One region of the Paenibacillus sp. TAB_01 genome, then DNA from elsewhere that is predicted to be linked to it. Evidence: riboswitches for the same ligand, from Rfam matches in the RefSeq annotation. Region 1 holds a riboswitch; the other holds the start of a gene.
The links. Region 1 has a riboswitch for cobalamin ahead of nrdI (class Ib ribonucleoside-diphosphate reductase assembly flavoprotein NrdI). Riboswitches for the same ligand answer to the same signal wherever they lie in the genome.
Positions count from the first base shown of each region.

Region 2: another riboswitch for cobalamin. It lies ahead of cobJ (precorrin-3B C(17)-methyltransferase); the one in region 1 lies ahead of nrdI (class Ib ribonucleoside-diphosphate reductase assembly flavoprotein NrdI).

Region 1 is NZ_JBIFNP010000001.1:4,785,934-4,802,130, forward strand. It holds gene nrdE (class 1b ribonucleoside-diphosphate reductase subunit alpha) at 1-1,906, opposite strand, end outside; gene nrdI (class Ib ribonucleoside-diphosphate reductase assembly flavoprotein NrdI) at 1,893-2,252, opposite strand; cobalamin riboswitch at 2,457-2,665, opposite strand; gene ACHHV8_RS23185 (NUDIX domain-containing protein) at 2,758-3,255, opposite strand; gene glyA (serine hydroxymethyltransferase) at 3,329-4,576, opposite strand; gene metE (5-methyltetrahydropteroyltriglutamate--homocysteine S-methyltransferase) at 4,615-6,909, opposite strand; gene ACHHV8_RS23200 (hypothetical protein) at 7,475-7,687, opposite strand; gene ACHHV8_RS23205 (hypothetical protein) at 7,776-8,375, opposite strand; gene ACHHV8_RS23210 (hypothetical protein) at 8,676-9,305, opposite strand; gene ACHHV8_RS23215 (hypothetical protein) at 9,747-10,478, opposite strand; gene ACHHV8_RS23220 (hypothetical protein) at 10,654-10,971, opposite strand; gene ACHHV8_RS23225 (glycosyltransferase family 4 protein) at 11,208-12,011, shown strand; gene ACHHV8_RS23230 (glycosyltransferase family 4 protein) at 12,236-13,348, shown strand; gene ACHHV8_RS23235 (protoporphyrinogen/coproporphyrinogen oxidase) at 13,362-14,645, shown strand; gene ACHHV8_RS23240 (hypothetical protein) at 14,650-14,844, opposite strand; gene ACHHV8_RS23245 (SDR family NAD(P)-dependent oxidoreductase) at 15,123-15,950, opposite strand; gene ACHHV8_RS23250 (TetR/AcrR family transcriptional regulator) at 16,136-16,197, opposite strand, start outside.
Region 2 is NZ_JBIFNP010000001.1:5,698,065-5,714,261, forward strand. It holds gene ACHHV8_RS27730 (cobalt-precorrin 5A hydrolase) at 1-212, opposite strand, end outside; gene cobM (precorrin-4 C(11)-methyltransferase) at 214-993, opposite strand; gene cobI (precorrin-2 C(20)-methyltransferase) at 993-1,718, opposite strand; gene cbiE (precorrin-6y C5,15-methyltransferase (decarboxylating) subunit CbiE) at 1,745-3,031, opposite strand; gene ACHHV8_RS27750 (cobalt-precorrin-5B (C(1))-methyltransferase) at 3,070-4,188, opposite strand; gene ACHHV8_RS27755 (precorrin-8X methylmutase) at 4,197-4,847, opposite strand; gene cobK (precorrin-6A reductase) at 4,854-5,627, opposite strand; gene ACHHV8_RS27765 (sirohydrochlorin chelatase) at 5,749-6,954, opposite strand; gene cobJ (precorrin-3B C(17)-methyltransferase) at 7,001-9,196, opposite strand; cobalamin riboswitch at 9,430-9,651, opposite strand; gene ACHHV8_RS27775 (hypothetical protein) at 9,720-9,932, opposite strand; gene ACHHV8_RS27780 (ferritin) at 10,269-10,772, opposite strand; gene ACHHV8_RS27785 (DUF1450 domain-containing protein) at 10,922-11,146, opposite strand; gene ACHHV8_RS27790 (NAD-dependent epimerase/dehydratase family protein) at 11,301-12,293, opposite strand; gene ACHHV8_RS27795 (helix-turn-helix domain-containing protein) at 12,472-12,696, opposite strand; gene ACHHV8_RS27800 (hypothetical protein) at 12,960-13,115, opposite strand; gene ACHHV8_RS27805 (hypothetical protein) at 13,329-13,790, opposite strand; partial or broken gene ACHHV8_RS27810 (helix-turn-helix domain-containing protein) at 14,048-14,420, shown strand; gene ACHHV8_RS27815 (DUF2325 domain-containing protein) at 14,800-15,114, opposite strand; gene nfsA (oxygen-insensitive NADPH nitroreductase) at 15,475-16,197, shown strand, end outside.

The DNA of each region.
Region 1 (16,197 bases):
CGATCAAATCCAGCACCTTGAATTGATCCATCTGATAAGCCGATTTATAGTAAAAATAGTTATCCTTGCTCAAATACGGCATCGGATAATAGGTGGTCGAGTTGGCGTAAGTCCGCGTTTCGATCTGCTCCACGATCGGCATGACGCTGGAGGTGGCATTCTGGATATAGGAAATGCTCTGCGTCGGCGCTATGGCGAGCCGGTAGGCATGATATAATCCGTGCTTCTGCACGGCAAGCTTCAATTGCGCCCAATCTTCCGGCGAAGGAACCGCCATCTCCTTGAACAGCTGCTGTACTTTACTTGTCACCGGTCTATAATCCGTTGCTAAATAGCGGTCGAAATAAGCTCCGCTGGCATATTCGGAATGCTCGAAGCCGGCAAACGTCACGCCGCGTTCTTTGGCGATTTCCATGCTTTTCTCCAGGGAGTAGAAGTTCATCATCATGAAAAAGGCACCGGCGAAATCTCTGGCTTCTTCGCTTTCGTACGCGATTTTGTTTTTGGCCAAATAGCCGTGAAGGTTCATGGCGCCAAGTCCGACCGAATGCATCTCCCGGTTCGCTTTGGCGACGCCGGGGGCGTTGGAGATGTGCGTCATATCGCTGACCGCGGTCAGCGCGACAATTCCTTCTTGAACGGATTCCTTCAATTTGCTGCGCTCCATCACATTGACGATATTTAAGGAGGCAAGATTGCAGCTAATGTCGCGCCGGATCGAATCCGGCTGGCCATAATCCGCTATTTCCGAAGTTTCCTGCAGCTGGAATATTTCCGTGCACAGATTGGACATTTTGATCGTACCGAGCTGTTTGAGCGGATGCGCACGATTGGCATTGCTTTTATTCATAATGTACGGATAGCCGGATTCCAGCTGGATCATGGATATTTTAATCATCATATCCCGCGCGCTCATCACGGCTTTCTTACGCACACGATCGTCCTCCAGCAGCGTGTCATACATCTCATCGAGATTCATATCGTCCAAATGCATGCCATAGGCCTTATACACGGAATAAGGGGCAAATACATGCAGCGGTTTATTCTGTTCCGCCAGCTGGTAAAACTTATCGGGAATGATCAAGCCGATCGATAAAGTTTTGAGCCGCGTTTTCTCGTCGGCATTGATTTTCTTGCTGTCCAGCAGCTCCAGGATATCCCAGCCGAAAATATTATAATACGCCGCGCCCGACCCTCTGCGCTGGCCCATCTGATCGGCATAGGAGAACGCATCCTCCATCAATTTGAGCACCGGCATAATGCCTTTCGCCGCACCTTCCACATTCTTGATGGATTCGCCGCGACCGCGTAATTTGGACAAATTCACCGCTACGCCTCCGCCGATTTTGGAAAGCTGCATGCAAGTAGCGAGAACATAGTTAATGGAGTTGAGCGAATCGTCCATTTCGAGCAGAAAGCACGAAACCATCTCACCGCGCCGGCTCTTACCCGCATTCAGGAAGGTCGGCGTCGCCGGCTGTACGCGCTGCTCCATCATAGCCGCAGTCAGCATCCTTGCAGTTTGGATATCTCCGGCAGCGAGGTGCAGGGCAACAATCGCGACCCTGTCCGCATAATGCTCCAAATATAACGCACGGTCATTGCTCTTCATCGCGTAGTCCGTATAAAACTTGGATGCGGCCATATACGATGGAAATTCAAAGCCATAACCATGAGCAATCGTATAAATTTCTTCAACCTCATCTTGCGAATAATGCCGGTATACATCCTCGTAATAATCATGATCGATCATATAGCGTACTTTCGCAGTCGTGTCCGCAAAATGGACGCTCTTGCTATGTACTTCTTTCATAAACGCCTGTACGGCTTCCTTGTCTTTATCCAATTGAAAGAAACCTTCCGGATCTCTCTGCAGCAGCAAATTATTCAATTCAATATGCAGCAACTCCGCACACCTCCTGTTTAAACCTCTCCACATCCTGCTTCGTACCTGAAAGCTCGAACTTGCTGAGTACCGGAACCTTGTATAATTTCGCAATCAGATCGGCGCTGCGGGCAAAGCCCTCGCCCCAATTGCGGTTGCCGCTGGCCGAAACGCCTATTAAATTTCGGTGATTCTTCTGAAGAAAGGATAGGACTTTTGCCGGCACCTGCCCGAAGCCCGTTGTATACGTAATTAAGACGAACGGCTCATCCACCGTCATCTTGTCCTCAATTTGAATCATTCGCATATTCAGCTTCTCCACAAAACGGCGTACATTTCCCGTCTTGGAATCATAAGCGATCAACATGCAGCCTCTTCCCCTTCCTTAGCCTCCGAAGCTGATTCCGATTACTTTCCGGGAAGCTCCGGTTATACGCAGCAATGGGCTGCGCACCGTTTCCTCCAATAATAGAAAAGCGCGTTCGGCGATAGAAGGGCCGAATGCGCTAAAATGAGCATGGAACATACACACACATTAAAAGTCATCACGGACACCTTCCTGTTCTCCGCAGGCCGTGTCAATGAACAGGCAGGTCTCCTGGCTTGAGAATCATCATGATCGATCCGCCTTCCCAGCTTGTTCGACTCACCAAGCCAGTGGCATATTAGATCGGTCTTCCTCTCTGACAGTGGCGGAACCGCGCCGGCTTCTCACCGGTCTTCCCTATTAAGCTCCTTCATTCTTCACAATGAAAAAGCACCCGTTCAAACAATATATAGTTGATATTAAATAACTTATATCAATATATGGTGTTTGTCAATGGACAGTTCGATCTTATTTTACTGGGACCTGCCTGGGGAGGATATCTTTTTCATAGGGGGAATGAGGCTAAGAGAGGGTGTTTCTTGATCCAATCCGACGCAATCAAATAGACGTTGTCTTTCATTAATGGGCTAAATGCAGGGTCATTAATAAATTCAATCTGCTCTGGAATCGTATCCAGCAGCATAACCTCGCTGGTTTCATACCCGCCGGGCAGGTCTCTAAGAACACTTACCTTTGAGATATAAATGTTTTTGACAAATACAAGCTGCTCCTGTTCAAAAATTAAATATTGTCCAATCCATTCAATCGAATCGAGTTCACCGCCGGTCTCTTCATACATCTCCCTGATCACGGTTTGGATAACAGCTTCGCCTTCCTTCCTGCTGCCTCCAGGCAATTCCCAGCCGCGGCACTGATGCTTAACAAGAACCAGCTTCCCTTGGTAGAAGGCAAAAATCAGCACACAATTCGCCTCTTCAATCAGACAATTCTTCGTCAGTATTATATTTTGATTGGGCAAGGCGCCGGGAAACTCATAAATCATACATATCACCAACTTGCTTTTGGGTTATAAACAAAGACCCGGCGTCATGCGTTATGCACCGGGTCTTTGTTAATTAATATTGCAGGCTCGGGTAAAGCGGGAATTGCGCAGATAAATCTTTAACCATGCCTCGTACCTTTTCATGAACGGCTTCATTCGACGGGTTCTTGAGTGTCCATGCAATCATTTGGGCAATGGATTTCATGGCCCCCTCATCCATGCCCCTGGAGGTCACAGCAGCAGTCCCGACTCGAATACCGCTCGTTACCATTGGTTTGGCAGGATCGAAAGGAATCGCGTTCTTATTGGCCGTAATACCGACCTCGTCCAACAAATGCTCCGCTTCTTTACCGCTAATATGGAGGCTGCGAAGATCGATTAGCATCAAGTGGTTGTCCGTTCCGCCAGAGACAAGATCGATTCCTTCTGCCAGGAGCGATTCCGACAAAGCTGCCGCATTTTTCACAACCTGCTGAGCATATTTTTTGAAATCAGGCTGGAGCGCTTCGCCAAATGAAACGGCTTTTGCTGCAATCACATGCATTAGCGGCCCCCCCTGTGTTCCAGGGAACACCGCTTTATCGACGGCCGCAGCCCATGGCTTACGGCACAGAATCATGCCGCCGCGAGGGCCGCGCAGCGTTTTATGTGTCGTTGTGGTAACAAAATGCGCATGCGGCACCGGGCTTGGATGCTGGCCTGCCGCTACAAGTCCGGCAATATGCGCCATATCAACAAAGAACAGCGCTCCCACATCGTTGGCAATAGACGCCAAGGATTCAAAATCGATAGTGCGCGGATAGGCACTCGCACCGGCAACGATCATACGAGGTTTGTGCTTGAAAGCTAACTTGCGAACCTCATCGTAATCAAGCCGCGCGTCATTCTCCCTAACGCCGTAAGAAACAAAGTTATATAAAATTCCGGAAGCATTCACGGGACTCCCGTGAGTCAAGTGACCGCCATGTGCAAGACTCATGCCAAGCACGGTATCCCCCGCCTTCAACGCGGCCAAATATACAGCCATGTTGGCTTGCGCGCCGGAATGGGGTTGAACGTTCACATGCTCGGCGCCAAACAGTAATTTAGCGCGGTCACGGGCAATATCTTCCACGATATCGACGTATTCGCAGCCCCCGTAGTATCTTTTCCCCGGGTAGCCTTCTGCGTACTTATTCGTCAACACGGTCCCCGTCGCTTGCAGCACAGCTTCACTTACAAAGTTTTCCGAGGCAATCAATTCAATCTTGCCACGCTGGCGGCTTAATTCCAGATTCATAGCCTCAACGATTCCAGGGTCTTGTTTACGTAACTGCTCCATTGTCCCATCCTCCATTATGCCGGCCGATGCCCTGCTTCTTATTTGGATAGCAAATGCTCATATTTGACACGAGCCGCCTTGGTCGCCTCAACCATATTGCGCAGGGCAGCAACCGTTTCTTCGAGACCACGGGTTTTCAGCCCGCAATCCGGATTAATCCAGAACAGCTTAGGATCCAACACCCGCAAAGCGCGTTCTATCATTCCCGTCATTTCCTCTACGCTCGGAATTCGCGGACTATGAATATCGTAAACACCTAACCCGATTCCCAGCTTGTAGGTATTCAGCTCAAAGCTATGGATTAATTCACCGTGGCTGCGCGATGTCTCAATGGAAATGACGTCCGCATCCATCGCTTCTATGGAATCTATCATGTCATGGAATTCGCAGTAGCACATATGCGTATGGATCTGCGTTGTTTTTTGAACGGTGCAAGTGGCGATGCGGAAAGCTTTGACTGCCCATGCAAGGTAACCCGCCTGCTCCTCTTCCTTGAGCGGCAATCCTTCGCGAACCGCCGGTTCATCCACCTGAATCATACCAATACCCGCCTTTTCCAAGGCTTCAACTTCCTGTCGTAGGGCGTAGGCCAATTGATAAGCAATCTGCTCGCGCGGGATATCTTCACGGACAAACGACCAGTTCATGATCGTTATCGGTCCGGTCAGCATGCCTTTCACGGGACGGTTCGTGCGGGATTGGGCATACTTCGTTTCTTCTACCGTCATTTCACCTATAAACGCTACATCGCCATAAATCACCGGCGGCTTAACGCAGCGGGAACCGTAAGACTGCACCCAGCCGTTTTGTGTAAACGCAAACCCTGCAAGCTTCTCGCCAAAAAACTCCACCATGTCGGTTCTTTCAAATTCCCCATGTACAAGGACGTCTATGCCGATTTCCTCTTGAATCTGAATCCAGGTATCGATTTGCTCACGAATAAAATCAGCATACTGCTTGTCGTTCCATTCCCCTTTACGCCACAATTGACGTGCTTTACGCACTTCTGCGGACTGCGGAAAGCTGCCGATGGTGGTCGTCGGAAATAGCGGCAATTGCCATTTTTCCTGTTGAGCTGCATAGCGTTCAGCAAATGGAGCCGAACGCGCCGGATTGTGAGCGCCAATCGCACTTACGGCATCCTGAATCTCTCGGCGGTTGCGCTCTGCCGATTGCTGCAGCGCAGCGATAGCCTGATCATAGGTTCCCAGTTCGTCATGGATTGCCGCGTCCGTTGAAGCAAACGCTCTGGACAAAAGCGCAAGCTCGCTTAACTTCTCATCTGCAAAAGCAAGTGCGCCCTTCAATTCGGAGGAGAGCTTCGTTTCACGTTCTGTAGTTACCGGAACATGAAGTAAGCTGCAGGACGTCTGTACAATCAGACGATCAGCCGGCACTGCCTCAGCCAGCTCTTGTAACAACTCCAGCTTTCCGGCTAACGATGCTTTCCAAATACCGCGGCCGTCAATAACTCCGGCTCCCAAAACCTTGTCCTGCGGGAAACCTAAGGCTTGAATCGACTGCAGGTTGCCGGTATAGCCGTGAACGAAATCAAGTCCTATTCCTTTGACAGGCAGCTTAACAATTTCACTATAGTTCTCTACCGATTCAAAATAGGTTTGCAGCATGAGATTCAGGCCCGGTACCGCAGCGGCAAATGTCTCATAAATCCGATGCAGCCGCTCCAAGTCAGGCTGAGATAGCTTGGTTACGAGAATCGGTTCATCCACCTGTACCCATTGAACCCCTTCTTCAGCAAGCTCCTGAAGAATTTGCACATAAAGCGGCAGCAGCTTTTCCAGCCAAGCATCCGTTTCCGATGCAGCGTATCCTTTGGACAGTTTCAAGAAGGTCAGCGGCCCAACGATAACCGGCTTTCCTTCAATACCCAGCTTCTCTTTGGCTTCACGATAAGCTTCGAGAGGCTTATTCTCCGTAAGTACCGGCGAGGCCTCGGATAGTTCCGGAACGATATAATGATAGTTCGTATTGAACCATTTGGTCATTTCGCTAGCCGCGGCATTCTTAGTTCCGCGAGCTACTCCGTAATAGACGGATAAAGGAACGGCTCCGCCCGTATACGAGAAACGGTCTGGGATAATACCAAACATAGCTGCTGTATCCAGTATGTGATCGTAATAGCTGAAGTCATTGACTGGAATGAGATCAATGCCTTTCTCCTGCTGCTTACGCAAATGATTCAAACGAATGTCCTGCAGCTGGCTGCGAAAATCGCGCTCCTCCAGCTTACCTGCCCAGAAGGCTTCAAGAGCTTTCTTCCACTCCCTGTCAGCCCCAATACGCGGATATCCCAATACACTGCTCTTTACCATGATCAAAACCCCTCTGCCATTTGTTATACAGAAATGTATCACAGGTTGGTTGGTATAGAGTAATTGGATTAAATTATATCTACTTATAGCCGCAGGCTATACCCCTTGAGTATGAAGCAATTACTTGTTTTATAGCCTCGATACAAGCGGCGTCTAGCTTGAATCAGCACGCGAGATGCTATGGGCTCCCGATGCTTGCTTACTGGGTGTGCTGGCTTTGGATAATGCAGGACAGTTTAGCAAAAAAGGGTGCCCCCAGCCATATTCATGGCTTATGGAGCACCCGCTTTTCATTTATTCAATCACATCCGTTGCAGGCAATGCAATATAGACGCCATCCATTTGATTTTTCAAAAGCCCTTTAAACAAAGGTTTCCATTTACTTCATAGCTAAAGCTAATTTCAACAGCTCGTCTATGGTAAGTACAAAGCTGTCCATACTTATGAAAGTGTCCTCTTCAATCCACCACAGACTTTTTCTCCTGATTGCTCGAGATTACTACCACAATTAGTCGAAAAGGGGATCAGATATATCTTTTTAGCTTTGAAGCATCAATGTAATATATTATTCTTTATCGCCATCCTGGCGGTAATGCCAGCCTTTGTGAATTTCAATCCTCTTAGCTACAGCAGTAGACGTACGGCCAAAATATTCTGCTTTCTCCATAGCTATGCGTTCTAATTCCGCACGTGTTTTGATCGGACCGGCGATTTCGGCGATCTCCGCTTTATGGCCCAAGGTCCACTTTTTACCGTGATTTATAGGTCTTTTTCCCATTTTCAGTTCCCCCATTAGTTTATTCTATTCATCTATGTCGTTGTAGCTCATGGTAACACAACCTCATTTTCGAGCAATCGCTGCTTTTTTAAAGAGCCTCTTTAACTAAATGCCAATTTTCAGCAAAATGTGTGAAGTTGTAGTTTAGGTTATCGCGATCATCAATCCATTGGCCCTTAATGAGGTTTAAGTAAAAATGTACTTTTCCACTGCTATCAACATTCTTCTTTGCAGCCCATTGCTTAATCTGCTCTCTTGGGACAATTATTGTGTGAAATTCACCCTCAAAATCCTCGATCACAAAGAATGTCAGTGGGTTTTGCGAAAGAGTTTCTTTATCCACATTTATCCAACCTGACGGATAGCCGTCCTGTATTCTATGGGATTTGGATGTCCTGATTAGTGTGCCTATTGTGTTGGTACCATCAGAAATAGTGAGCTTTGTTCCGGCAGCTCTGCTTCCGTTGGTAAAGACAAGATTAGGGAACTCCATACTAATTTTATTTTTGATATATTCCCTAGCTACAGTTACAGAAAGCTTTTCACCTTCAGATCCTGCTTGTTGTTGGTTTTCAATTTGACTTTTCAATTGATCGACCTCCGCTTTTAGTGCATCGATTTTAGCATCGAATTCAGCTGACAACTTACCAATCCACTTTACTACCTTTAACTCAAGATCATCAGACATGGAAAGTTTCTCCTTTCGCGTGATTCTAAGGTCATATTACACCAGAACATCCATTTTGTCAATTTATCTATAAAAATCTAAAAAATATTTTTTAATTTTCTAAAACCGAAATGATAAATATTATTACCTATATTACATATGTCTACTCTGTTTTCATTTCGATAATATGTACTAATCCTCCACTTTTTCGGTTACATCTTCACAAAATAAAGGTTTATATAGGATGTTTGCGGAAATATTTTTTTCAAAAATATTTTTTGGTTTTTTTCTTGAAATATATAGCAGCAACAATAAGTAATGTTAAGTTAACGAAAAAGAAACGGTTTTGGTTCGAATGTCCAAAATCCGAGTTCGCACATCGTTTTTGGAAACAAAAATAGCTTCTCCAGTGTTATCAAAGCAGTAAGCGATGGGAATGGATGTATCACTGCCCCTGAATGAACCATCGGCATGACTTGTACCTATAATCATCGTTTTATACGAAACGGCAATCTTGCGGGCCTCATTCAACCATTCGTCAAACTGCTCCTCACTGAACATTCCTACACCGATTGGATGGACAATGAAGTCAATTGCATTAGTATCTTCATTCTTCACCCCTTGTTTGACCAATTCGTCACATAGTATGTGACCTACCTTTAACCCCTCGATGGACTTAAAAGTCGTCTTGCTGTACTTAACCCTGTCCAAAACAATTTCACCGTTTCGGTTAATGATGATGGCTCTATCCTTTGGACGGTCGTTCAGTCTTCTATGTCCGCCAATTAATATTTGGTTATAATCCCTTGCTAATTGACAGGCATATTCCACATTTTCATTTAGATAACCTTCTGGAAAAACGACTCCATCCGCATACGGATGATTTCTCATTTCCCTCTCAAGTTGAGCGAGCTTCCTCTCAAGCTTTGGTTGGATAATTAGAAGCTTCATAGAATCCCCCAATCGTTCATTCGAACCCATATTTTAGAAATAATTCCACACGTCCTTCGAAACTTCCTTTTATCATTTCAATTTTCTACCGCTAATGCAACAACGCTGCAGGTTTAGAGCGCGGCTGCTTGACGGCGGCTCTCGCGATCAGAATGCTCTGACGCTGTCCCCCGGAAATCGTTGAGTTGCCCTCCGATATGACCTGTATGCCCATAACGCATCTCTCGGATGTCCTGGTCCAAACTAGCCATAGCTCCGGCCTCCTAGGCAGCCGCAAGACAACGCTTACTCGATTAAAGGGGATGAGTGCTTAAAATATTTCTAAAGTTCGCCCCGGTTCAAATTAGGCTAAAACAAAATAACCGCTCTCAAGGGAACGGTTATTTCAACTGATTTTAAGTCTATCGTATATCGCTGCGACTGAATACGGGAAATGCAGGGTTACTCCCAAAGCCGCAGCTTAATTAATTCTCCTGTTGACTTAGAAAATTGTGCGGTGAATCTGTAATCTTTCATATAATAATCCTTACCTGCTTTTACCGTCGGAGCTACCGTAATTATGTCGTTATACGTTGTATAGTTAAATCGGGTTTTATCTTCCTCAAATTTAGATTTAAAGTCAGTGTAACCCGGATTCCCTAATTTCTCTATAATCGCTGTCTTAGTTTTTGTATAAAATGACTCTCGCTCGGTTTCAGACAGCCCTGCACCTCCGATCTTTCCAATCATCCCTCCATCATCTTGCCGGTAAAATGTGGTCTCAATAACTGAATCCACAGGACTTGTAGAAATAAACTGTACTTTACGTTCACGAATTTTCATTTCCAAATGAGTATTTTTTTCTTTCTCTAGATACCCTACCCGCATAACTACTGAAGAATCGAGCGTGTCGTTATCTGTTTGCCCCCGTTCTTTTCGTACCGATAAGATCTCTTTGAGTCCGATATCCCTTAATAAACCGGAAATTTCAGCAGCTTCAGAATCTGTAAAGCCGGCATCCATGACAATTTTCTCCATCGTTTGTTTAACCACGGGAGCAGGTTCCGGCGTTTGTTGAGCTAGTGAAGGAGCTGGCTGAACTGCGGGAGTATTAGCAGGTACAGATTTCTCCCCGCATGCTGTAATACATAGAAATACGGTTATCATACAGATTAGCAATGTTGTCTTTTTCAAAAAGTCAGCCACCCTTCATATGTGTCGAAGAAATATTTATGCAAAAGCGTCAGCACATCGCCCAAAGCAAAAAAATGAAACGGCCTCTGTCCGCAAAAATCTGAACAAAGGCCGATTAACCTTAAATGCTTTTAACGAATCGATGGGCAGATAATAAAGCGATGGTTGTAAAAAATTATCGAATTCCACTTACCCCAGCGCTCAATAAGGTTCTCTTGACCTCTTCCTTGACATCGTCCGAGATAGTTTTCACAGATCTGACCAGCTCATAAGAAGCACGACAAGCGTTCCATGCCTTTGGCTGATTAGGTATTTTCATCGATCTAATAAAATGAATATACTCCCGAGCCCCACTATCATTAAGATTTGCACCCAACTTTTTCACTGCTTCTTGAATTTTTGCAGGCTTAATAACTTGATGATAAATCTTAAATCCAGCTAGAATGACAACGAAACCCATCCATACAATCCACCAAATTGGTAAGTGATGCATTTTAAAACCCTCCGTCATATCAATTATGTATTTTATTTATTTAATCCTTAATCTGAATAGACCTAAAGACCTATAACTAATTTATCATAATAAGTAGTAAAATTCTGTGAAATTTTTAACAAAATTAGAAAACGAATTACGAGGAAAATTTTAGAATTAAAACATTTACATATGCCGCCCCTAGTGATACTATTTGTATCAAAAGTAAAGAGATCTTATAGGAGACAAGTAATGTTATGATTATGAATGCTTCGTTATCTTTATTGACTTCTTTTATATTTAGTTTATTACTTACTCCCATTGCTAAGAGAGCGGCATTAAGATTCATGATACTAGATGTATCAGACTCAAGGCTAAAAACACATAAAAATAGTACGCCTTACCTAGGCGGTTTATCCATTTTTGCTTCTGTGTTAATTGCAACCGCTTTAATTATTTTGCTTTTTAAAGTTATGATTCCTTTTGCATTATACGGCCTTCTGATATCTTGTTGGATTATCATTGTGACCGGTCTCATTGATGATACTTTAAATCTCACTCCTCTAACTAAAGTGTCATTTGAAGTTGTAGCCGCAATGTTGGCATGGTTTACCGGAACCGGGATCACCTTAACCGGGGTGGAACAGGTTGATTTTATGTTAACGATTCTATGGATCGTAGGTCTCTCCAATGCGTTTAATCTAATTGATATTATGGATGGTTTGGCCTCCGGTGTGGCCGCTGTTTCTTCCATTTTCTTATCCTTTTTATGTTTTGAACTGGGGGAAATCATATACGGTCTGCTGCTCTTATCCATAGCAGGGGCATGCTTGGGATTCTTGAAATTCAATTTTAATCCTGCGCAAATTTTCATGGGGGATACTGGAAGTTTATTTTTAGGTTTCTTAATCGCCTGTTCAACCACACGCATCTTCAACTACAAAGAGTCTGGTCTGGAGTTCCTGCCCATTATTACACTCGGAATACCCATTTTCGAAACTATTTTCATATCATTATTGCGTATGAAGTCCGGAGTTCTCCCATGGAAAGGGACGAAGTGACCATTTTGCCTTACGATTAGTTAGAATGGGTTTATCGGTAAAGCGAATTGTAATATTAACCTATTTATTTGGTGTATTTCTAGGGTCTGCCGCGTTACTTTTCTTTTATTTGAGCCTTCCCCTGATGTACTGCTTCTTGGCCATTACCTTCATTTTAATTGTAATTGGATGTGTATTAAGTCAAGTTAAGATCAGCGACTCGCAGCATTCTTAATGGAGGCATTATGGCCAAAATTGTATTTATCGTTCCCTATTCCAAATACTATGTCAATTTTAGCTGGGACCTGCTTAATAGCTTAAGTAATGAAGGAAATGAAATAATAGCTTTAGCACCGGATGAGTCCTTTCAACAAGAGCTCGCAGCAATTGGAGTGAGATTAGTAAAAATTCCGCTCAATAACACCGGGTTAAACGTTTTTTATGATATTTACAGTCTGCATCACTTGGTTAAAATACTTAAGAGCATAAACCCGCACATTGTCATTTGCTATTCAATAAAACCGATTCTTTATGGTTCAATAGCTTCGAGGTTCGCAAAAGTAAAAACATTATTCTCATTTGTCACAGGAATCGGTTATGTTTTTATCGGCAATACATTGCTGCAAAAAACGCTTTTAATTATTGTAAAAAAGCTATACAAATTTTCATTGAAATATAATAATAAGGTGTTTTTTGAAAACCCTGATGATCTATCCTTATTCAGATCTCTTCATTTAATCGGAGAAAGCAATGAAGCGTTAATTGTTAACGGTTCCGGCGTTAATATACAAAAATTTTCTTACTCTCCTCGAAAAATAAATCCAGTTTCCTTCCTTGTAGTTTCACGGATCATATTGGATAAGGGGATCATTGAATTTATAGAAGCAGCCAAAATGGTAAAACGAAAATACCCCCATATTAAATTTAAAATTCTCGGACCTTATGTTAGAAGTCCTGGTTCAATAAAAAAAGAAATCATAAATGATGCGGTCAATCAAGGGATCATAGAGTATTTGGGGGAAACAACGGATGTACGTCCATTTTTAGCCGAATCAAGCGTCTTTGTTTTACCCTCTTATCGTGAAGGAACGCCTAAATCTGCATTGGAAGCAATGGCAATTGGATTACCTATCATCACAACGGACTGCCCTGGATGCCGGGAAACGGTTGAAAATAATGTCAATGGCTTCTTGGTTCCGCCTAAAAACGCCAGTGCGCTTGCTTTGGCCATGGAGAAGTTTATAACTGATTCAAGTATTATTCGTAGTATGGGAGAAAAGAGCAGGGAAATCGCAGTTAGAAAATATGATGTAGAAAAAGTAAACCAATTTATAAAAAAAAGTATAGGTTTAGAATAGGCCGGTGGCAAGGATGACTATTCAAGTTATTGGAGCAGGAGTTACAGGTTTGTCATTTGCAAAAGCTTACGGTGAAGAAGTAAATATATTTGAAGCATGTGAGAATAGCGGCGGAAAGGCATCATCCTACAAGGTCGAGACGAACGTCGGAACCTTTGGGTTTGATATAGGCGGTCATTGGTTCCACTATAAAAGTACGCCTGCCGTTTTAGACATGTTAGAAGGCCTTGAGCTGCAAGATCATACACGTAAGGCGTATGTGTATTTGCATGGGCACTTCTTTGAATTCCCGATTCAGCAAAGCTACATTAGGCACCCGGATAAAAGACTTGTCAGTCATATAAAACAGGAGCTTCGTAAGATCAATATGGCTCCTAAGTACAATAACTATGATGAAATGCTGCTGCAATCCTATGGTTTGACTTTATATAAGCTATTTTTTAAGGATTATAATTCAAAGATGTATGGTATGAAAGATTTGTCGGAGATCGCTGTTGGAAGATTTGAAACCATCCGCAATGTTCGAACACATACGAATACTACGGGGTATAACGGCGATTTTTTATATCCGAAGGGAAATATAGGGGCGAATGGCATCCCCTTATTTTTAGCTAATAAATTAAACATTAACTACAAACAAAAGGTCAAGTCTATTAACCTTCAAAAAAAGACCATGATCATTAATGATGATTTAATCTCATGGGATACCATTGTTTCGACGATTCCATTAAATTCATTAATCAGCATCATTGCCGATGTGGATACGAATATTTTAAACATATCGAAAAAATTAAAAACCAGCAGAGGCATGATCTTAAACCTGGGTGTAAAAAGGACTCACTTGCAGCAAGATAGGAGCTGGATTTATTTTCCCGACCCTAGTCTCCATTTCTATCGAGTAGGCTTTTACAGCAATGTTGAATCTTCTTTGGCTCCCGCAGGTTATTGTTCTATGTATGTTGAGTGTTCCCCCCTATTTTTTAGTAATAAAGAAGAAGCGCTTGCCGTTGTGCCTAAAGTAATACATGAATTAATTGAGCTGGGGTTTATCCGCAATACGGATGAGATCGTGACAAGTAAAACCATTTATCTTGATCACAATTATTGTCTTCCCGACGCTTCAACCACTGAAATAATTCATAACTATTTAGAGAACGCTGGGATCTATAGTATTGGAAGATATGGCAGTTGGCACTGGTCGAGCCAGCATGAGGATATGCAGCAAGCATGGGAATTAGCAAAGAAATTAACTTTAAGAACGAGATCCAAACAAACCCCGCAGCTCCTTGTCACCTAGATCTTCATGGCTTTTCTTTTTTTATTGCTTTGTAAAGATACCAGCCACCCCAACCTCCTACAAATACTATTAGTAGTTTAAAAATGTTGCGTTCAGGTTTACCCTCTTGCAGCCAGTCGACATTAAAAATATAGGCTATACCTAAGACAACTCCGATAGTTAACAGCCCGAAAATCAACCTAATAAAATAGTCTTTCACACGGATCATCCCTTTCTTTGCTTTAGATTCAATCACCAAATTAGACCGTGAAAATAAAGTTAAGGACTGGGTACTAACGTTAAGCTAAGGGCAGATAATACAACAGTAATCTATAATTTCTATATAAGGTATTATATAGGAAATGAGGCATAGAAATGAAAATGTATCATTTGTGTAATTATACGGTTTGGTGGAACCTGCAACAACTAAAAAAGCCCGTTGCATCAAGGAACGGGCTTTCAGCGGTTATGTCCAAACTTAACGCGAACGCAAGCGCGTTATTCGAAGCCTTTCGCGATCGTTTCCAAGTAATCCTCGATAGGGACAGATTTCCGTAGAGCAAGCAGACTCTTGCCGGCCTCCCCAACGACCGTCCGGAATTGATAGCTCGCTCCCGTCGCCTGAGCCGCGATGGCGTCCACGATGATTTGCGGATCGTCCAGCGCTCCGCTTTCGGCGGATCCGGCCATCATGGCGGTGACCCTATCCATCAAGCCGTCGTACGCCGTGATGTTATCGTCCTTGCTCCAGCGGATGTTGTTCTGAAAATTATTGCCCTTCGAACCGCCCTGCTCGATAAGCCGCAGCTCGATATTGAGCGGCTTCAGCTCGTAATAGAGCCCTTCCGTCAAGCCTTCCAACGCAAATTTGGACATGTTGTACATCGAACCGAGCGGAACGGCCGTCGTGAAGCCCATGAAAGAGCTGATATTGATGAACATGCCCCCGCCCATTGCCCGGAAATGCGGCAAAAATTTGCGTATGACATTGATCGGCCCGCGGACATTCACCGCGAACTGCCAGTCGATCGTCTCTTCCTGCGCCAGCTCCAGCGCTCCGTAAACGCCCATACCTGCATTGTTGACGACGACATCGATCTTACCGAACGCCGCGATAGCATCGTCGATGGCGGCATTCACTTCCGCCAAATTAGTGACGTCCAGTTTGAACAGCTTGATATTGTCGTATGCAGTGAGTTCCGTTTTCTTCTCTGGGGTGCGCATCGTTGCGGCGACGTTCCAGCCGAGCTTTGCGAAGTGAATAGCCGTGAGCTTGCCAAGTCCCGTACTGGTGCCTGTAATGAAAATCGTCTTTGCCGTTGTCATGTTTAATTATTCCTCCGATACAAATGTTTTATTTCGCTTTAAATTGAACGTTCATTCTAAGGCGTCGATAATGTACTGAGGGTATTGCGTTATACAGTAATAAAACCTTTGAGCTTATATTTCCAAGTCGAGAGAAAATATATCGAACGTTCGATCTATACTTGGCAAAAAGAAGGAGGCTGAACTTATCCGTTCCAACCTTTTTCTTTGCTCACCGCGTTCCAACAAGCTAGGATCGCTTGCTCTG
Region 2 (16,197 bases), 910 kb from region 1:
ACGCTGCCGTCAAACAGCTGAATGCCCCTGGCTTCCTCATCGCCCCGCTCAAACTTCGACATATAATACAAATCCGAGTGGGAAAAGGAGCTTTGCAGCCGGCGTGCCAGCTCCACGCCATGCTTGGTGATGGCGACGATCGCGTAGTCGCCTGTGATGTTTACCCCAGGCACTTCGCCTTCCTGCAGTGCAATTCTTGGGCTCTCGCTCATGCTACGACTTCACCCCTCTGCGGAAACGGTGGGTGAACTCCTTATCGTACAGCTTCGAGCGGTATTCCTCGTTCTCGTGAATGCGCGGGTCCAGCGCCCATCCGGCCAGAATCATCGCGTGGGAACGGATGCCGTTAGCCCGCATATCCTGCTCCAGATTGGCGATCGTCGTGCGCACGATCAGCTGATCCGGCCAAGTGGCGCGCTGTACTACGGCAACCGGTGTGTCTTCGCTCCAGCCGGCGTCCGTCAGCTCTTGCACCACCTTCTTCGTTAAGGTAGCGCTCAGGAACAAAGCGATCGTACAGTGATGCGCCGCCAAATCCTTCAGCTTCTCCAGCTCGGGGACCGGCGTCCGGCCTTCGGCCCGCGTCAGAATGACCGTCTGCGTCAGCTCGGGGATCGTTAATTCGGCCCCGACCGCCGCAGCGGAGGCGAACACGGAGCTGACGCCGGGAATGATCTCGACGCCGATGCCTTCTTTTTTCAGCAGAGCGATCTGCTCCATCGTCGCCCCGAACATCGCCGGATCGCCGGTATGTACCCGCACCACCAGCTTCCCCTGCTTCACCCGCTCAACCATGAGCGCGACCATTTCTTCGAGCGCCATGCCGGCGCTTTTCATAATTTCCGCTTCCGGCTTCGCCTTGGCGATCAGCTCGTCGTTCACGAGCGAGTCGGTATACATCACGACATCCGCTTCCTGCAGCAGACGGAGACCTTTGACGGTAATCAGGTCGGGGTCGCCGGGCCCTGCACCGATTATGTAAATTTTATCCATTATTTTCTCACCACCATCAATGTTAAGTATTCAAGCTCACGCCCCTGCAGCTCGCGGATATCCCGCCAAATCATTTCTTCGGCCGAGGTTACCTTCGTCAGCACCGACGCTTTGTCCACCAGCCCCAAATCGCCTAAAACATGCAGCATCAGGTCGATCACCTTCGCCACCTTGATAAAAACGACGCAGTCGTGCGATTCGATCGCCTGCCGCATCGTGTCGTAATCATCCGTCGCAGGCACAATCGCAATCTGCTCGTCGCCGTCCGCAAGCGGGATCCCTAAGCGGGATGCCGACGCATTTACCGAAGAAATGCCTGGAATCGAAACCTGATGCACCTCCGGGTGGTGCTCCTTCATCAGCCGCATCAAATGAATATACGTGCTGTAAATCATCGGATCACCCTCGGTGACGAAGGCTACGTCTTTGCCCTGCTCCAAGTGCTCCCATACCGACTGCACCGTCTTGTTCCACTGCAGCTCCAGCGCTTCGCGGTCTCGGGTCATCGGGAAGGTCAGGCCCAGCATCACCTTCTCCTCCGTATTCACGTACAGCTCGGTGATCGCGAGCGCGTAGCTCTTAGCCCCCATCTTCTTGCGCGGATAGGCAATAACCGGCGATTCCTTCAGAAGGCGAAACGCCTTCACCGTAATCAGCTCCGGATCGCCCGGCCCGACGCCCAATCCATACAGCGTGCCTAACTTGCCTGTTCCCTGCTCACTCACCTTGGTTCCACCTCTCCTATCCGGGGTTACTCGTTCTTCGTGCCTTGTCCAGGCTCCGCAGCCGCCGTCTTATGCTTAGCGGTAATAATATAAATCGGGTTCAGCCCCTCGAATCTCGTCAAGTCCAGAATCGGCTTGCTCCGCGAAATTTGCGTCAGCGTAATGCTCGTCTCCATACCTTCCTCCGCGAACGCCTTGTTCGCTTCGTACAGGTTCTCAATCGTCGCCGCATTGAGCACGATCCGCCCACCGGGACGCAGCCGCGTGCAGCATACGTGCAGCAGCTCCTTCATTTCCCCGCCGCTGCCGCCGATAAAGACCGCATCGGGGTCAGGGAACTGCTCCAGCCCTTGCGGCGCCCGCCCCTGAACAGCTGTCAGATCGGTGCGGAACCGGTGCATATTCTCAATACAATTGTGCAGGTCGCCCTCGTTCTTCTCGATCGCGTACACTTCGCCGTACCTTGCGATACGCGCCGCTTCAATGGCAACGGAGCCGGTGCATGTGCCGATATCCCACACGATGCTGTCCTCCTGAAGCCCCAGCTGCCCCAGGCTGAGCACCCGGATCTCCTTCTTCGTAATCAGCCCTTTGTCCGGCTTGCGCTGCGCGAAGGCTTCGTCTTCGATGCCGAGCGCCCATGCCCTGCGCGTCCCGGCGGGAGCTGTCAGGACGACGACATTTAACGGGGAAAAAGCCCCCTCGTCCAGCTCGCTCAGCCGTTCCAGCTCATACCAGCCGGTGCGCTCTTCCGCACCGTCCAGATTTTCGGCGACAAACGCCCGGTACTCGGTCATGCCGAAGGAAAGCAAATACCGCGCGATCGCTCCCGGATGGTTGCGTTCGTCGGTCAACAGCGCCACCTTGCGCTTGCCGTCGATCCGCTGGGCCAAGCCCTTCAGGCTGCGTCCGTGTACGCTTGTGACATAGGCATCCTGCCAGCTTTCGCCCATACGCGCAAAGGCCAGCTGCACCGAGCTCATGCTCGGATATATATCCACGTCCAGCTTGGACGCCAAATAACCGCCGATGCCGTAGAACAACGGGTCGCCTGAGGCGAGGATAACGATGCTCCGCCCCTGCTCCCGCTCGGTCCGCAATCCGCTCACCAGCTCGGCCAAGCCGCCTTTAATGACACGCTTCTCCCCCCGGTATTCCGGGAAAAAAGCCAGCTGCCGTTCTCCCCCGGCCAGGATATCGCTCTGCGCGATCCATTCGAGATACATGGGCAGCAGACCGGCTGCGCCGTTGTCCCCGATGCCGATGACCTTTGGTTTGTTATGCTGTTGTTGTAAGCCCGTTGTATGATTCAACGCTCTTTTCTCCTCCCCGCAAACCCACACACCTAGCGTTACCTGTCCCAGCGCGCCGCATGGCCGAGCAGGCTGCCTTTCATCGAGATAATGACCGTCTCTATATCGATCCCGCCTTTGACTTCCTTCAATCCCTGCTCGCAGCAGTAACCGCATAGCAGCTCGAAAAAGCCGCCGTAGCCCCATTCCAGCATCCAATCGCCGACAAGCGCCGCCGTATTGGCCCCCAGCACGGCCTCCGTCTGCTCCTCCGTCGCTCCCGCTTCCCGCGCCACCTGGGCCAGGAAGTTGAAATCGACGGGGGCGCTTTTCGAATGCACCATCATCACCCCTTGGGCAACCTTAGAGAATTTGCCCATCATCCCGACCAGCGTTACCTTAGCGATCCCCTGGTTCTTACACTGCTGCAGCGCAAAGCCGATGAAGTCGCCCATCTCGACAAAAGCTTCCTCCGGCAAATCCGGGTACATGTCGATCCCGTATTTCTCCGTCCGTCCGCCGGTGGATAGGACGATATGCTTGCAGCCGCATTTGACCGCGACACGAATCGCCTGGGCTACGCTCGCTTTATAGGCTGCCGTCGAGAACGGCACGACAATGCCCCGCGTCCCGAGAATGGAAATCCCGCCGAGAATGCCAAGCCGTCCGTTCAGCGTCTTCTTGGCTATCTCTTCGCCGTCCGGCACGCTGACGACCACCTTCACTCCCCGGTGCTCCAGCTCAAACTGGTTCAGCACGGACGCGACCGCCTCGCGCAGCATTTTCCGGGGAACCGGATTGATAGCCGCTTCCCCTACAGGAACAGGCAAGCCCGGCTTCGTGACCCGACCGACGCCAATGCCGCCGTCGAGCTCGAACCCGGACTCCTCTCTCCACGTGACCGCGGAAATAATCCTCGCGCCATGCGTCGCGTCCGGATCGTCTCCGCCGTCTTTAATAATTTCCGCCTCCGCCCGCTCCGCCGTAAATTCACAACGGACAATCTCGAACGTCACGTCCTGCCCAATCGGCAGACGAATCGTCGACTCGGTCTGCTTCTCCTGCAATATCAAAGCGGTCAAGGCTGCTTTCGCGGCTGCTGTGGCGCAGGAGCCGGTCGTATAGCCGTGCCGCAGCGGCTTCGTCTCTTTCGTATCGCTGCCGTTGTTCGCTGCCATAACGCCTGTTACCCTAACCGTTCCGCCATCAGTGAAATCGCGTTGACCGACGCCACCGCTACCGGGCTGCCGCCCTTACGGCCGATATTCGTAATGAAAGGAATGTCCAGCTTCGCCAGTTCCTCTTTCGACTCGGCTGCGGATACGAAGCCTACCGGCACGCCGATCACCAGGCCCGGCTTCGCTTCTCCCGCCTTCACCAGGCGGATCAGCTCCAGCAGAGCGGTCGGCGCATTGCCGATCGCGTAGATGCCTCCGTCGGCTTCGCGGATCGCTTTGCGGATCGAGATGATCGCGCGCGTCGTATTCAGGCGCTTCGCTTCCGCCATCACGTCCGGATCGGAGATGTACACGTGCACGTCGCTGCCGAATTTGGCGAGACGCGGCTTGCTGATGCCGACCTGTACCATCTGTACGTCGGCTACGATTTTTTTGCCTGCGCGGATGGCCTCGATCCCTGAGCGGATCGCGTCGGGATGGAACACGAGGCTGCGCCCCAAGTCAAAATCCGCGGAAGCGTGAATGACCCGCTGTACCACCGGATACTGCTCTGCTGTGAAAGGGTGCTCGCCCAGCTCCTCCGTAATCATGCGGAAGCTTTCTTCCTCAATTTCTTGCGGCTGTACCGTCAACGGTTTAAACTCCGTACCGAAATCCATATCGATCTACGCCTCCTGCAGCAACTCGTTTAGTTTAGTGAGCACATCGTCAAAATGGCCAAAGGACGTGCCGTAATCTACCGCCGGACGCCCGATAACAATCGTCTCAATGCCCATTTCCAGTGCGGATTCAAGCTTTTCGTCCACGGCTCCGACTTTGCCGCTTTCCTTGGTGATCATCAGCGTCACCTGATAGTGTGCGTACAACGCCTTATTTAGTTCCTTGCTGAAAGGCCCCTGCATCGCGATAATATTTTTCTGCTCTACGCCTAGCTCCGCGCATTTCTCCATATTATCCAGGCGCGGAAGCATCCGGGCGACCAAGGTCGTGCCGGGAAGCCCCAGCAGCCGCTTGGCAAAAATATGGAGCGTTTTGCTGCCGGTCGTCAGCATGACGACGCCGCCCTTGGCCGCCGCCAGCTCTGCGGCCTGCTCGTAATCGTCCGCGAACGTGATGAGCGGATGGTTCTCAATGCTGATCCGGTCCCGTTCATACCGGATATAAGGCACCTCTGAGGCCTGGGCCGCCGCAATGGCATTCTTCGAAGCTTCCTCGGCAAAAGGATGCGTCGCATCCACCAAAGCGCGGATTCCCTTCTCGCGGATTAAAGCGCTCAGCGCCTCGGCCGTCAGCCTGCCCTTCATAACGGGCAGCCCGGCTTCTTCCATGAACCGGGCGGCGCTGTCGGTCACGACAGTAGTCAGCAGCGGGTAACCCGCCTGCTGTATTTGCAGCGCGAGCTCCCGGGCGTCGCTCGTTCCAGCCATCACCAGTATCATTTTGTTTGCCCCTCTCTAGCTTAAGATGGTGCGCCAGCTGCTGCTTTATCGTTGGCGTCAAGCGGTCTTTCCGCTTGAGCCTGCTTATGCTCGCTGGATGCAGCCCTGAGCGTGAGGATGCTCAGGGTTGCTTTTTCTCATGTGCGTGATCATGCTGCACTTGTCCGCTCACGCCTACCAGATTGCGGTCGCCCTCATGCTCGTGATCATGATCGTGATCGTGGTCATGTCCATGCGCATGCTCGTGATGGTGCTTATGGTCGTGGTCATGTCCGTGCGTATGCTCGTGATGGTGCTCATGGTCGTGGTCATGTCCGTGCACATGCTCGTGATGGTGCTCATGGTCGTGGTCATGTCCGTGCACATGCTCGTGATGATGCTCATGATCGTGGTCATGTCCGTGCACATGCTCGTGATGATGCTCATGATCGTGGTCATGACTGTGTTCGTGATCATGGTCATGTCCGTGATGATGGTGGTCGTCGTCATGATGATGGTGGTGATCAATATGCTCCATTGCCGCAATCCGGTATTGGCACATGTCGCAGTTCATGCGAACCTCACCTTCAAGCGCCTCAACCGCCCGCTCCTGCAAAATGGTCTTCAGCTTCGGATGAAAGCCGAAATAATCGGCCAGCGCAAATTCATGTTCCGGATATGTTTCGCGGTACTGCTCCAGCATCTGCTCCATCCGTTTGATCAGCACGCCGGTGAACAGAAAGTAAGGAAGGATAATGACTTTGCGGGCGCCAAGCATCAAACAGCGCGCGACGCCTTCTTCCATTAGCGGAGCGGTGACCCCGATAAAAGCCGTCTCGACCCATTTCACCTTGAGCTTCTCCCAGAATAAGCGGGAAATTTTGAACAAATCGCTGTTCGCATCCGCGTCGCTGCTGCCGCGTCCGACAACCAGCACCGCCGTGTGCTCCAAGTCCGTGTGCTCGCCCAGCGTCAGCTCGGCTAAAGCTCCCGCGGATTCGAGCCGGGAGCTCAAAATATCCAGCACCTGCTGGTGGACCCCGATCGGGCGCCCGTAAGTAAATTTCACATCAGGGTAACGAAGCTTCGCTTCATCAATGGCTGCCGGAATATGAATTTTGGCATGACCCGCAGCAAATAAAGTAATTGGCACAACGGCTACGTGCGTGGCCCCTTGACGAACGCAATTCGCGATCCCTTGTGCTATGGACGGCGCTTCAAACTCCAAAAAACATGTCTCCACCAAAGGACCTTCAAGTCCTTCCGCAACGGAGCGGACAAATGCCCTGATCTCCTCGTTCCCCTCGGCATCCTTGCTTCCATGGCCAACAAATAAAACCGCCTTCATCTATGTACCTCCCATGTTTAGTCTTGCCTTCGTCCGTTCTCTCCGCTTAATCTCCGCAAACGGCATTTTCTATTGTAAAAACAGGGAGCTCTTGATGTTGGTACCCCTCAATTTGCTTGACCCGTTTAAAAAATTTATGGAATCGCTCATTCGGATGCCCTTCTGCGACATAGCGCTGCACAATCCGCTCGATCGTATTGACGATCGCTTCCGGCTCGATCCCCTCCGCTACCGGCTGCGCCGGATGGGCATTGCGTCCCACCGTCTTGCCTCCAAGAAACAGATCGAACTTGCCTTTGCGGTACACGATGCCGATATCTTCATTCACTGCGCCGTAGCAAGCCATACCGCAGCCGTTCAAGCCGATGCGCAGCTCCTTCGGCACGCGCAAGCCGCCCAGGCGCTCCTGAATCTCCTCCGCGTAAGGGATCGCGTCGCCTTTCTCGGCGTTGCAGAAGTCGCACGCCTTCAGCTGCGCCACATCGCCGATCGGCGCAAGCAGGAAGCCTTCCGCCCGAAGTCTGGACGTGACGGCCTCGGGATTGTCGGTCGGGATGCGCACAATCATCTGATGATGAGGCGTGTATTCCATCGTGCCCTTTTCACCGACCACATCGGCCAGGGTCAGCATCTGCTTCGCCGTAAACTTCTTCTCGACGACGCCCGGACTGACCGCTAGCTCAAAAATCGACTGCTGGCGGAACAAGCCCGCGCCCGCAAGACCTTGCGCCGGGGGAGTCTCTACGCCCTTGGCCCTGTCGGCCAGCTGCAGCGCCTCCAGCGCCAGCATCAGAGACGCGGCCGGGCTGGCGGGGCTGCGCTCCTGAACCGCCACCGCTGCGCTGCTCTCTGCCACCGCTGTCAGCACGCCCACGCTCACACTACGTGCTGCTCCGTCCGCCGCAGGCCCTGCCGGGCCACGCTCGGAACTCGCTGCCAGCACTCCGCCCACGCTCACACTACGTGCTGCTCCGTCCGCCGCAGGCCCTGCCGGGCCACGCTCGGAACTCGCTGCCAGCACTCCGCCTACGCTCGCACTACGCGCTGCTCCGTCCGCTGCAGGCCCTGCCGGGCCATGCTCGGCACTCGCTGCCGGCACTCCGCCCACGCTCGCACTACGCGCTGCTCCGTCCGCTGCAGGCCCTGCCGGGCCATGCTCGGCACTCGCTGCCGGCACTCCGCCTACGCTCGCACCACGCGCTGCTCCGTCCGCCGCACTGCCCGACGGCCCTCGCTCCGCTCCCGTGGGCAGTACTCCGCCGCCGGGCGCCTGCGCTCCGCTTCCTGCCGCCGCGTTTCCGCCTGCGAGCCGGCTGTCTCCTGCTTCACGCATCTCCGCCTCCGACCATTCATCGTCGTCCGGCTCCTCCCAGGCCCAGTCCTCGTCGCCCTGATCCTGCAGCAGGCCGTCCGTTTGCCTCAATGCCCACGGCTCGGCAGCCTCCTGAAGCCGCTGATGCGGACGAAGCGGCTGTACGTCCGCTCCGAGCGTGTACTTGCGCTGGTAACCGCGCGGCGTAATCATCAGGCCGTCGTATACGGTCGTCGACGAATTACCGATAATGACGGTCGTCAGCATGCCGATGTCATGATCCAGCATATCCCGCAGATTCGTCAGCACCACATGCTGACGGTCGCGATAGGCGCTTTTGACAATACCGACCGGCGTGTCTGGCGAGCGGTATTTCAGCAGAATGCGCTGGGTTTCCACGATTTGCCGCGTGCGTCTCCCGCTGCGCGGGTTATACAGCGCAATAACGAAATCCGCCATGCCGGCAGCCTCCACCCGTTTGGCGATCAGCTCCCAAGGGGTCAAATGATCGCTCAGGCTGATCGTGCACGCATCATGCATGACAGGAGCCCCAAGCAGGGAAGCCGAGGAATTGATCGCCGAAATTCCGGGGATAATCTCCACCTCAACGCCATGCTGGCGGCTCCAGCCTTTTTCCATCAGCACTTCATAGACCAGTCCGGCCATGCCGTAGACTCCGGCGTCGCCGCTCGAAATAACCGCTACCTTCTTCCCGGCTTCCGCCTGACGGACGGCTTCCTGCGCTCTGCTGACTTCCTCCGTCATTCCCGTACGCACGACGGACTGGTCCGACAGCAGTCCCCGGATCAGATCCACGTAGGTATTGTAGCCGATGATGACTTCGCTTTCCTGAATCGCTTCGCGCGCCCGCTTGGTAATATGCTCAAAGCTGCCGGGTCCGAAGCCGATAATTAACAATTTGCCTGCCATCACGCCGGGCCTCCCCATCTACATTGTATTGTCCTCATATTAAGGACTATGATAAAAGTCGAAGTCTAGTCCATTCGAAGCACAACTAAAAAAAGCATTCCCAACACATGCGCAATGTGTTAGAAATGCTTCTGTAATCATTATCCGTCTCCGGCGGCCGCTCGCAGTACAACCGTACCGTCCGCCCCTTTGATAAGCCGATCTCTAACACCTCCCTAAATCCTCGTAGGTCAACAGTGTTCTGAAGCTAGGCAGGTCTCCTGACTTGGAGCATTCTTACCGATGCCTTCCCGGGCTTTAGATCTGAAGCCCAGTGGCGTTTACATCTCGGAAAGACTGCCGATAATCGTATCGGCGCTCCTTACAGTGGCGGGTCCGCGCCGGATTTGCACCGGCTTCCCTTTTAAACCGAACGGGATTGCATCCCGCTCAGCACCTATTTCAATGATATGCAGTTGTTTAAACTTCATCATATCACTGGGAGTCAAGATTTGTCCAGACAAGGGGGTATCCGCAGGGGCAATTAAGGAGTTTGCGAACACCGGGCATCCCGTTTTTTTATGTCCAGGCTGAAGAAGGCTCCTGCAACATTCCATAATTCTTTCTGAGTTTCTGGCGTCGTCGGTAAAAAGGCTCCCGGATTCGGCACAGCAGACGCTGCTTCAAACGATTCCAGCGGGATCCGAAGCTGCTCCAAAATGACTTTGATATCAATTGTCTTGGTTTGCCCCTGCATACTTATTGACCACACTCCATCCAATTCACTTTACATCGCGTGTGCTTGTATAACTTCAGTATACCGGAAGCTGTCAAAAAATAATGTCACTTGCTGGAGGCCTCCGCTTCAGGATCCTCAGTATTTTTGTCGAAACGGAAACTATAAATAAATCTTTATGAAGATAGTCATGTTCCGCTAAGACCGCAGTCATAGTCCGTTATTCATCCGCTGCATCCGTCCTCACCCTCGGGCCCGGCATAAGCCGATTTTCGAATAGCAGCCACGAAAAAAAAGCCGCCCGCACCTTATGGCGCAGCAGCTTGGTTGACTTTATATATGTACCAATAGAATAGGTTAGGCGGTCGGCGGTGTGAAGACACGCTGCGCGAATTCCGCATCCAGCATGTAGAAAGCGTTGCTGTCCCTGTCAATGCGCTTCAGCTTCTGAATGATGCTGTCAAACATCGCTTCTTCTTCCACCTGCTCATCGATAAACCATTTGAGAAACTGCATCGTAGCATGCTCACGCTCGTTCAGCGCCAGATCGGATAAATGATAAATCCGCTTCGTAACGATTTGCTCATGCTCATAGCCATGCTCATACACCTGGAGCACAGAATGATAATCGTTGTTCGGGTTGTCCATCCCGGCAATGGTCGCACGCCGTCCGCGGTCATTCAAATATTTATACATTTTCATCGCATGGAACCGTTCTTCTTCGGCTTGAACGATAAAGAAATTGGCAAAACCATCCAAACTTTCACCGGAGCAATAGGCAGCCATCGCCAAGTATACCTGCGAGGAATAAAACTCAAAGTTCATCTGTTCGTTCAATGCCTGGAACAGCTCATCTGACATCAAGTGGGTATCCACCTTCCTATGGGTCTATTGTAGTTATTTCGCTCTCATTCCCGAAATATACAATAAAACCAATACTATTGCAACGAACAGCGCAGGAGAGAGGATCCATAAAAAAGTCATCAAGAATCGCTCCTTTCCGCGGGAAGCTACCCGATTCTGCTTTTCAGTTCTTTATAGAGCTTTTTCGCCGAAGGGGCGCAAATCAGCTGCTCCGACTTGCCGAACAATACCATGCAGCCTTTCGAACAGGCCTTACAGCTGCCGAGACAATCGCGTTTCTTGTGCTTGATATCCGGAAACTTGCTCTTCATGGCTTTGTAAACGGATTTGGAGCCTTGCTTCAGGTTTTTACAGCAGTACTTAATTTTCATATGGCTCAGCACTCCCTGTCGTCGTCGCTCGGTAAGAACCTATCTCAAATGATAATGGTTCTCATTATCATTGTCAATACAGGAATAAGCATCCGACAAGCCCCAAAGCCGCAAAAAATAAAGCTGCTGTTTCCTTTTTTTCCTTTTTAGATGACTAGCTGGCCGTTTCCTTGACCAAATCATGGGCATGCGGCCTGGCGTCCGAGCACGTTATGCCGTTATGGAGCGCATCCATAAACCGCCTGTACATGTAGTCCCCTACGATCTGCGTCAATCCCTCCTGCAGCTTGATCCGCGGCCGCCATCCGAATTGCTCCTCCGCCTTCTTGTTCGATACGCAGAGGTGAACGAAATCCTCCGGACGCGCAGGCATAAATTTCGGAACCGCTTTTTGATCGAGCATTTCATTCAGCATGTCGACGAGATCGACGATCCGGATCGATTTCCCGCTACCTATATTATAGGTTTCTCCTCCATCCAAGCTTAAGGCTTGAATATTGGCGGCTGCCACGTCCGTCACGTAGACGAAGTCCCTGGTCTGCAGCCCCTTGCCGTACAAAACCGGACGTTCGCCGTTCACATAGGCATCCACCGTATCGTAAATTACCTCGCCCGAGCCTCCAGGCTTCTGCCGCAAACCATACACATTCGTATACCTCAACAAGGAATAACGGAGACCGTACAGCGCCCCGTATTGTTTGATATATTCTTCCGCCGACAGCTTCGCTCTTCCGCTGGCCGTCAGCGGAGTGCAGCGGAACGTTTCGTCCACGGGCAGCAGCTCCGTTGCGCCGTATACATCGGCGGAGGAACCGTATACAAACTTGCGGACGGGAAATTCCCGGCACATGTCCAATAAATGGATCAAACCGCGCAAATTAGGGTTCAGTCCCTTATACAGCAGCGACTCGTCTACATCGGTCTGCTCCGCCAAATGGATGCAGTAATCCGGCGCTTCCTCTTCGAATATATCGCGAAGCTCCCTGCTCTCCAGATCCGTTTTGTATATTTTGCATCGCGGATTTGTTAAAGCTTCCCCCTCCGAATCCAAACGGTCGACAATCACAACCTCCAGACCTACCTTTAAAGCGTATTCCGCCGTGTGCGAGCCTATAAAACCGGCGCCGCCGGTAAGCAGCACTTTCATGTTTCTTCCTCCCTGCGGGTTATGGAAGAGATCGGCCCTTCCATTTATTTTTGATACATAACGTATCTCTGAATTGATATAAAAAAGCACTATTCGCACCAATCCAAATAGCGCCGCGGCAGTACGCTTCTTGTCAAAACGCTTATGATGCCGTGACTGCCATGCCGGCTCGGCTTCCTTACGTGGGGGGAAGCTGCTTGCTGCTGTCCGGGCCCTCCATCACATAATCCACGCTTACGGAAAAATACTGGGCGAGCTTTTTCAATGTATCGTATGTAGGCTGTCTGCGATCGTTTTCATAATGGGACAATGCTGCGCGGGTCACACCGATAATCCTGGCCAGTTCTCCTTGCGTTAATTGCCTCTCTCCCCTCAACTGGGAAATACGTTTTCCTAGTTTCATGACGCCGTATCTTTCCTTTCCCGCAAGTTTCTATCTCATACCGATGGCACGCCGTAAATTGGGGCGGGTTCTATGAAGCTGTCAAAGGCTCTTAAACCTGATTATACATGTTTTCCACTTTCGATACAATTCGTATCTAACAGTTTGTCAAATTAATTATTCTGAATGTTTACAGTCCGGCTTCCAAAAAAAATCCCACAGCATAAAGGCTGCGGAATTTTCCTCTTGCGTATGTGTAGCTCGCAAGCTTGCCTATGTATGTATTATTTCTTGGAGTCCCCGTCATCTGGCGACTGAGGATCTTTATAGGAAGAAGGCGGGGATTGAAGAGTAAACGTTTTCTCATCAAGGTTCAACTGTTTCATAATGCGATAAATGTCCATGGAAATGACCTTCCGGTTCGAGTAGCTGCTACTCATTTCGTAACTCTCTCCCTTTGTCTCATTGTTATTTCCGTTGCTTCCACCGGCTGTTTATAGTATCACTCTATGATACATTTTGTATCCTGTCAAACAGTAAAAACGTCAACAAAACGGGAATTTTGTATATCCATGTCGAAATTCATCTAAAAAATACTTTAGTATTTGCGGTTTTGTGAGATACTTCACATTTTTTAGTAAAAGGGCTCTTCATTAGATTTGAAATGATTGTCTGGGGAGCGAGCGGTTCCTGTAAGCGCGGGAATGAAAGGATATGTAGCTTGCAATAGCTCTTGAAATACTTGTGGCCGCCGTCTCCAGCATAGCGTTTACCGCGGCGTACATCCGGATCTGTTCCTGCTCGTCCAGACTGTACTCCATTCGATATTCGTAGGGAGAGAGCTCATTTAGGCGCTTGATGCCGCCTCCCATGATAGAGAAGGAGGTTCCTTCCAGCATAATCCGACAGCCGTAGATCAGTTTGCCTTCATCCGGAAGGAGCAGAGGGGTTGTAAAAAGGATAGTGTCGTTCCGAATATCCGTTATGGTGACAAGGGCGTACTTGTCCGTCGGAACAGGCTTGCGGTCCGCATGAAGAACGGACAATCTGCATTCGATGGAGGCCAGCCGCATCCGCAGCTGCGATTGCCTGACCGTGTTTAACAATTCATTCATCTCGCATCTTCCCAATCCTCGTTTTTTTAGGTAAAATAAACTCATGATACATTATGTAATACATTTCACACTTTTGAGCTTTACCTCAAAACATACGAATTCCCTTAAAAATCAACGTTTTTCGGCAATAAAACCTAAATAAGTCAGATTCATAGCATAAACATACGATACATTATGTATCAATGTCAAGGGCATGATGTACCTATTTATGGTCCTTTTTCATCATCAAAGATTGCATAATTGGAGGTTAATAAGATATGAAGTACGGGGAAAGGATAGCGGCGCTTCGTGAAAAACATTCCCTGACGCAGGAGGGGCTTTCGACCAAGCTGGGGATTACCCGGGCCTCACTATCGCATTACGAGAATAACCGGAGAGAGCCGGACTATGAAACGATAGTCAGTATCGCCAATTTGTTTAACGTGTCCATCGACTACCTGATCGGCAGAACCGAGTGACCCGCACGGCGAGCTGGACGAGGATGTCCGCGAATTTGTGGATGCTTTGGAGCTTTCCGACGAGCATATTCTGGAAAAGTTTTCTCTTACCGTTGACGGGATGAGGCTGACCCCGGAAGAAGCCAAGCGCTTTATTAATTTTGTAAGAGCGGAGCGTTCAAATAATAAATAACTACCGGTTTATCTTGCCGCGCCGCGCTGCACGTTACTCGATATTAGGGTAAACCGTCGACTGCCAGCCCGTCGTCCAAGCGATGATCCGGGCTGTTTGGTTTTCATAACTCCCATGAATCATTGCGGTAATTGTCCCGATGAACAGCAAAAAGCACTCTCCAGTTTCCGTCCTGCGCGGCGAATACTACAGCGAGTGCATCAGCTTTATATATCGTATCGGTTTCAAACGGCATGTCCTTTCTAAAAAACGTATTCCTCCAGTCCGCATCAGAATGCAAATCAGGATAAGCCGGCGCCCATAATCAGACCTCATGGCCTGCAAATGAACGTCATCTCTAGCCCGCCATCTTCTTCTGAGAAGACACTTCCGCAGCTCTCTACTGCTTCGTCTGCGCCATCATCTCACAGACATGCTTGCAGGAGCAAAGCGCCTTCTGAACGGAACACCAGGATCTCTTGGCATAATAAATAGGAAGCTCCTGTTCCTTAGCCTGCTGTTTTATCACTTTGGTCAGGTTATGGTTAATGTAATCCGTAAGCACGAGTACAGCATCGACCTTCTCGGGAATTCCTTTCCGTACCATCTGGCACTTGCGGCCCGACATATGCATTACCTCGTCAAAACCGATATGAGCAAGCTGCTCCGGCATGTTTCCCAAATGATCCGCTCCAACCACTAATATAGACGCCATCTGCAGTCCTCCCTTTGGATATATTGATAATTATTCTCATTCACTTGATATCCTAATGATAATGGTTCTCATTATCATTGTCAACCTGCCCGTATATGAAAAAAGAGAGGGCGCATTTTCAAGACGTTCTCTCTCCGGCCGTCCGGTAGATCATATTATTCCGATGGTTTAACTATGTTTTGATTATAGTATCAAGTTTCTGAAGTGACCGTCAACGGTCTTTTTACAGATTTACGCCTGTTTTCTACCGGATTCCAAGCCGGTTCCTTCCCATCCTCCGGGCTCGTTGACACCCTAATGCCATTCGTATAAAATGAGCACGAATCGCCGGACCATTCTCTCTGTAAAGGAGCAACTGCCATGAATTCTGTTATTGAACTGCTGCAAAGCCACCGTTCTATCCGCAAATTCAAGCCTGTTCCGCTGACCAGCGAACAAACCGAAGCGATCATCGTCTCCGCTCAGATGGCATCTACTTCCAGCAATGTGCAGGCGTTCAGCATTGTGGGCGTAACCGATCCGCAAACCAAGCACACGCTGGCCGGACTGGCCGGAAATCAGGCTTATGTCGAGCAGTGCGGCCTGTTCCTGGTGTTTTGTGCGGATTTGCACCGCATTCAAGCTGCAGTCGAAATGCAGCAGCAGCCCTTTCATCAAAATACCGAAAGCCTGCTCGTCGCCACGATCGATGCGGCTCTCGCAGCCCAGAACGCGGCAATCGCTGCCGAATCGATGGAACTCGGCATCTGCTACATCGGAGGCATCCGCAACAACCCGGAGGAGGTAAGCCAAGCGCTGAACCTTCCGCAGCTCGTCTACCCCGTGTTCGGCATGTGCGTCGGCGTTCCCGATCAGGAGCCGTCGCTGCGCCCGCGCTTTGCACAGCAGGCCGTCTACCACGAGAACGCATACGACAGCAGCAAAACCCGCTCGTCCATTGACGCCTACGACGAAGTAACCAGCGAATACTACAAGCAGCGGAGCCAAGGGAAGATCAATACGACCTGGTCGCAGGGTATCGCGGACAAATACCGCCAGCCGGTCCGGGCGCATATCCGCCCCTTCCTCGAAGCGCGGGGATTC